Regions from separate parts of the Photobacterium sp. S4TG1 genome, predicted to be linked through region 3. Evidence: riboswitches for the same ligand, from Rfam matches in the RefSeq annotation. Region 3 holds a riboswitch; each other region holds the start of a gene.
What was found. A riboswitch is a leader RNA that binds a small molecule or an ion and turns the genes downstream of it on or off. The one in region 3 is predicted to bind lysine.
Positions count from the first base shown of each region.

Region 1: linked by a shared signal. The riboswitch ahead of lysC (lysine-sensitive aspartokinase 3) and the one ahead of VXS03_RS01975 (Na+/H+ antiporter NhaC family protein) in region 3 are both predicted to bind lysine.
Region 2: linked by a shared signal. The riboswitch ahead of VXS03_RS07880 (Na+/H+ antiporter NhaC family protein) and the one ahead of VXS03_RS01975 (Na+/H+ antiporter NhaC family protein) in region 3 are both predicted to bind lysine.

Region 1 is NZ_JAYXUH010000009.1:7,062-9,340, reverse strand. It holds gene VXS03_RS11815 (pyridoxal-phosphate-dependent aminotransferase family protein) at 1-804, opposite strand, end outside; lysine riboswitch at 1,012-1,193, shown strand; gene lysC (lysine-sensitive aspartokinase 3) at 1,307-2,279, shown strand, end outside.
Region 2 is NZ_JAYXUH010000004.1:202,711-204,989, forward strand. It holds gene ccoP (cytochrome-c oxidase, cbb3-type subunit III) at 1-805, shown strand, start outside; lysine riboswitch at 957-1,131, shown strand; gene VXS03_RS07880 (Na+/H+ antiporter NhaC family protein) at 1,215-2,279, shown strand, end outside.
Region 3 is NZ_JAYXUH010000001.1:409,510-411,788, forward strand. It holds gene VXS03_RS01975 (Na+/H+ antiporter NhaC family protein) at 1-1,320, opposite strand, end outside; lysine riboswitch at 1,429-1,611, opposite strand; gene VXS03_RS01980 (H-NS family histone-like protein) at 1,993-2,279, shown strand, end outside.

The DNA.
Region 1 (2,279 bases), on a different contig from region 3:
ATGTAATAACACTAAAGCTTCATGTAGAGCATATAAACTATTAACAGGCGCAGTATGATGATAACTACGTTTACCTTCACCACTCCAATAACCCAGCACTAAACTTTGATCTAAAAACCAACTTTGCACTGCTGTTTCACGCTGCTGAATTTTATTTATAGCTTGCTCGGAAAACGTCAGCGGCGATAATCCGGGAACACAAGATAAACACTTCTGACTACCGGAATAAACCGCATCAAGTTGCCACTCATCCACCAGCAACGGTACGCCGCCTAAAGATGTTACGGCATCAACAATGGTTAAACAGCCATACTTTCGTGCAATTTCAGCCAAGGTTTTTGCATCAGATAATGCGCCAGTTGACGTTTCTGCATGTACAAAAGCAACAATTTTAATATCAGGATCGGTCTGTAATGCTTGTTCAACCAAAGCTGGAGATACTGGCTCGCCCCATGCATTATCAACCATAATGGCAATACCACCACAGCGTTCAACGTTCTCTCGCATGCGATCGCCAAATACACCATTACGGCAAACTAATACCTTATCTCCTGTCTCAACTAAATTAACAAAACAGGCTTCCATACCCGCACTACCTGGCGCTGACACCGCAATCGTAAACGTATTTTTCGTTTGAAATGCATATTGTAGTAGCTGCTTGAGCTCATCCATCATTTTAATAAATAGCGGATCAAGGTGACCAATTGTCGGTCGGCTTAATGCTTGTAATACTTGTGGATAGATATCAGAGGGCCCCGGCCCCATAAGTGTTCTTTGAGGCGGTATAAAACTGGTGATAGGCATAGATTCAACTCCATTAAATCATGATTATTATCAATAGGGTGATGGAAAGATTAATCGTTATTACAGAGTATTAGAGCAATGCCAAAGCTGCAAGTAACGACCTGAGATCCTGTTAGTTATACCTACTTTTTGTTAACTATCGAGAAATTATCATTTAACAATTGACAACTAAGGGCGATTTCCTATTCAATAACAACAGTGATTATTCACGACAGAAGAGGTGCGTTACCTAGGTAGCCAAATTGAAGGGCCCAACCCTAAATCAATTTTGTGAGGGAGAGTAACGCCGAGATATCACCTGTTTGGGGCAGATGATATCGGCTATGAGAGTTGAATCTCTCAGGCTGTCATCTAAGTCAGGTTGACTATGATGGGGAGCTTCTGGGTAGCCGCACCAGCGTTACTGCCTATTACCTCCTCGACAATGGACGTCGGGAATTCTTCCGAAGCAAAAAGTCTACTTTGCAGTATTTACGATATAAGGGAGAACACCGTAATGAGCATGCTTTCGACCGCAACAACCAACCCAGTAATTGTGGCCAAATTTGGTGGCACCAGTGTCGCTAACTATGCCGCAATGTGTCGCAGTGCCAATATAGTTATTGCTAATCCACACACCAAAATAGTGTTAATAAGTGCTTGCTCAGGCGTGACCAATTTACTGGTAGCCCTAGCCAAGGGTATTAGTGATATCACTTTACGCCAACAACATTTACAGCAATTAACCACAACTCACCAACAGATACTGGATCAACTTCAGCATCCACACGCAGTGAGTGGTGCTATTTACACACTATTAGATGATATAGCTTCTGCCTCTGCGCAGGCAGCAATAGCATCGTCATCACAACTTACTGACAAATTAGTCAGTCATGGCGAGCTATTATCAACCCATCTTTTTAATCAAATTTTAGTCGAAATGAATGCTGCTGCGATTCGATTTGATATTCGTGATGTCATGCGTACTGATACCCAATTTGGTAAAGCATTGCCGCAACCCGAACTTATTCGTCAATTAGCTCAACAACATTTAGTGCCACTTATCGATACTCAGATTGTGGTTTCACAAGGCTTTATTGGCAGTGATGAGCTTGGCAATACCACCACACTGGGGCGAGGCGGCAGTGATTATAGTGCCGCATTAATTGCAGAAGCCGTTGATGCGACCACACTAGAGATCTGGACCGATGTTCCGGGAATGTACACTACCGATCCTCGTATTACAGCTGCAGCCAAACCGATCAAAGAAATCAGCTTTAGTGAAGCCTCTGAAATGGCCAATTTTGGTGCGAAGATCCTCCATCCATCAACACTGGTTCCAGCCATTCGCCACCAGATTCCGGTATTTATTGGGTCATCAACAGCGCCGCAACAAGGTGGAACATGGATCAGAAAAACCGTGAATCAAGCGCCACTCTTTAGAGCATTAGCACTGCGTGGAAATCAGACGATGGTGACACTCACCAGTCTTAACA
Region 2 (2,279 bases), on a different contig from region 3:
CTTGGGCCACTGTTCTGAGTGCCACACACCACGGAATATTGCTCAAGCGTTAATTGCCGATAAGCTCTTTCAAGGTAATTTAATTGATGGCTGGATGGCACCTGATATTACCGCAACCGAACTTTATCAAGATCGCTGGGATGTAAATTCACTGACTGATTTTCTTAAAACAGGCCATTCCGAAAAAGGCACCGCATTTGGTGGGATGGCGGAAGTGGTAAAAAACAGTACCCGTTATTTAACCCGTGAAGATGTCAGTGCTATTGCGGAATACCTTATTACAGGCGACAAATATAACGTATTAGATAAATCGGTTGGTCAAATTACACCACCTGGCTTTGGTGATTTAACGCCAGCACAAATAAATATTCAGAATCCTAATTTAGCTGAAGGTTCTGCCGATCAACAAACTAAAGATCAGCAATTATATGGACTGTATATTCAAACCTGTGGTGCTTGTCATGGCCCAGATGGTAAAGGTCGCGAAGGTATTGCACCAGCACTGCTTAATAATGGCATTATCATGCATAAAGATCCGTATGACACCATTGCTGTTACTATTCGCGGTTTAATGCCAAACTTCTTAGAACAAGAAATAGATTTTATGCCAATGAGTAGTTTTAACACAGTTTTAAATGATGCTGATTTGGCTCAATTAATTACATTTGTACGTCAAAAATTAGGGGGAAGAAATATCCCTGTGACAGAAAAAGAGGTAACTAAAATTCGTCAAGATCTTATCAAAGCAGGATTTGCAGGCAATATTCACAATATGACCCAACCGATGAACGACAATCCTGAATAACGAAACAATATGCAACAATAACGAAATAAGCATGCGCTAACTGATTGAAACTATAATCAGTTAGCTGAGCTGCTGTATTTTAAACCTATTACACAATTTAGCATTATTTTTTATTGCTTGTGAGAAATATCTAGGTATAGTCAAGACTAATCCTTTGAGTAGAGGCGCGCTGCCTAAAAGTATTCGGTTGGAGGGAGATCCCCAATGAGAGCCGAAGAAAGGAGTCAGCGCCGAAGTAATTATTGAGTCATCAATAATCGCTGGTTCTGTATTTAATAAGTACAGAACTGCCATAGTTATGTTGTCTATGGAGCGCTACCCTAAGGGATAAGAAGTATTATTTCTAAAGAAATCTGTTTCTCTATCCTTTCGGTAGATCTCCACCTTATTATAGGTGTTTAAGAGATCCATGAATTTAGTTCAATATTCTGATTCGTTATTATCGGTAGTTCCCGCACTACTGGCAGTTATTCTTGCAATTACTACCCGCCGCGTATTGTTGTCTTTAGGCGTGGGCATTATTGCAGGATCAATCCTTCTAAATAATTTCAACCCACTCGCAGCACTACAATATCTTTTACATCAAATTCTTGGCTTAGTTTGGGCTGATGGTGCGATCAATACCAGTAACGTTAACATGTTATTATTTATGTTATTACTCGGTGGTTTGATTAGCTTAATGACCGCAACAGGCGCAACCAAGGCATTTGCTGAATGGGGTGTTCGTCGCTGTAAAGATCGTCGCAGTGCCAATATCTTAACGGGTATGATGGTATTTGCCTTCTTTATTGATGACTTCTTCCACAGCCTATCTGTTGGACCTATTTGTCGTCCCGTAACTGACCGTTTTCAAATTTCACGTGCAAAATTAGCTTACCTGTTAGATTCAACCGCAGCACCTGTATGTGTTATTACCCCTATTTCATCGTGGGGCGCATATATCATTGCGATCCTTGGCGGTATTTTGGTGACCAACGATATTACTGAAACGAGTCCGATTTCATTATTCGTACAGATGATTCCAATGAATTTGTATGCTGTGTTTACCTTATTAATGGTGCTTGTGGTTATCACGTTCCAACTTGATATTGGTCCAATGCGTAAGCACGAAGAACGCGCACGTGACGGCCAACTTTGGGATGAATCAAAAGGTCACCCTAAAGGATTAGAAATCACTACTGAAGGTGAAGGTAATGGCACCATGATTGATATGGTCTTACCAATTCTTACTCTGACTGTTTCTAGCGTTGTATTTATGATCATCAGCGGTGCAGAAGTATTAGCGGCTAAAGGTCAAGCATTTAGCTTAATCGGCTCAATAGAGCATACTGATGTTGGTTCATCATTAGTATATGCCGCATTATGTAGTCTTGCAGTGTCCATTGTGTTAGCACTGCGCTTAAAGTTGCCATTAAAAACATGGTTAACAGCTGCACCTCAAGGTGTTCAAGCGATGATGCCAGCAATTATCATT
Region 3 (2,279 bases):
AAGCACACTTGCAAGCATAGGTAACATTAGGCTAATTTCGGTCGCACCAGCAAGATCACCGGCAATAGGTAACATAATTCCAAACGTTCCCCATGAAGTACCGGTTGAGAATGCCATAATGCCTGATAACAAAAACAAGATCATTGGTAATAATGCAGGATTAATATTGCCTTGAACAAGCGTTGATAAATATTGACCTGTTTTCATATCGCCAATAACGCCACCAATACTCCATGCAAATAATAAAATTAAAATCGCACCAAACATTGATTTTGCGCCAACCCAAAGTGTATTACTGATCTCTTTGGCGGCAATACGCTGACGAAATACAGGAATAATAGCAGCAATTAAACCAAAGCCACCACCCAGACATAGTGCTTGACCAACATTGGTATTTTCAAAAGCGCCTAATAATGAAAACGGTTTACCTTCAGAGATAAGAACTTGATAGCCCGTAAACACCATAAAGAAGAACGTGGCGATAATAAGAATAATAATTGGCCACACTAAATCACCAACACGGCCTTGTAAGCTCTCTTTTATATCAAGCTCTTCTGTTAAATCTTTCGCCTGATCATCAACATCCCCCCCCTCATCCGTACCACAGCCGTGATTTGCAGCAATCTCATGTTTTCTCATCGGGCCAATGTCCCACTGAAACCATGACACAACAAAAACCATTGCTAAGGCAAAAATAGCATAAAAATTCATTGGTGCTAACGTCATAAAGGCACTTAATGGCGTATATTCAGTAACACCATGGGTCACTAATATGCCACCAATAAGCGTAATAATATAAGCCCCCCAACTCGATGCTGGCATTAATACACACATTGGTGCTGCCGTTGAATCAAGGATATAAGCTAATTTTGAGCGTGACACATGAAAACGATCAGTCACTGGTCGAGCAATAGAACCAACCGCAAGGCTATTAAAATAGTCGTCGACAAAAATGAATACCCCTAAAAAAGCGGCCAAAAGTTTTGCCCCACGCTTGGTCTTTATTTTTGTCTGTGCCCATTCAGCAAAAGCACGGGTGCCACCAGACAGTGTTAATAAGGCAGTGGTCATCCCGAGCAAGATTAAAAACAGCACAATACTCATGTTCCAAGTATTAATGCCATCATCTGCAATGAATAACCCTTTGATTGATGTAGCAAGATAGGACGCTGTATTAGTGAAAGAAAAATCATTAAGAAATAATGCTCCAAGCACAACACCTGTACCTAAAGACAATAAAACTCTACGTGTTAAAATCGCCAAGCCAAGTGCGACTAGTGGCGGAATAATGGATGTTAATGAGTGGGAATAATCTATCAAAGTTTATAATCTCTACGACAACCAATTCTGGTTAGAAGATCTACTGTTAGATATAACCATGATGGCATATTCAATTGAGTATATAGAAAGAAGGTTAGCCTTCCCAGCCTCTACAGTAGCGCTCCATAGTTATATCTTTATCTACTATGGCAGTATTACACTTATTCAATGTAACCCCAGTAAGAATATTTGATAATATGCATCTTACTTCGGCATTGACTCCTTTCACTAATAGTCGTCGGTATCACCCTCATATTAGTTACTAATAAACAATGCACCTCTACCCTTATCATTAAAGATGTAATAAAACATTCTACGTAAACGATTCAAGTTTGCAACACCATAAGTCAAAATCATTAACAATAGATATCACAAATGAATTGGTAACAACCATAAACGTTCAGCAATAACGAAGTGGTATAACATTTTAAATTTTATTATCATTTAACATATAAAGAGCAGTAACAATAACCAAAACTATTTGGCTCGTATTTATACTATTAATGAAGAATCATTTTATAAATAGCCTCATATACCGAATATAACTATTTTTTAAATAAAGAAATGATTAAAATGTTTTACACGTAATGTATAAAAGTATTACTATTGCAAAAAATGTTTTAATGCTGCTATTATTATTTACAGTTAATTAAAAATAACAGGAAATATAAAATGTCTGATGCAATGAAAGCGCTTTTAAACCTTCGAAGCCTACGCGCACTTTCGCGTGAATATACACTAGAGCAACTTGAAGAAGCGTTGGATAAACTAACAACAGTTGTTACTGAACGTTCAGAAGCTGAAGCTGAAGAACAAGCAAAAGAAAATGAGCGTAATGAAAAACTAGCTCAATATCGTGAAATGCTATTAGCTGACGGTATTGACCCAGAAGAATTGCTAGCAAGCTTAGCAAAAGCACCAAAAGCTAAGCGTGCTACTCGTCCTGCTAAATATAAATT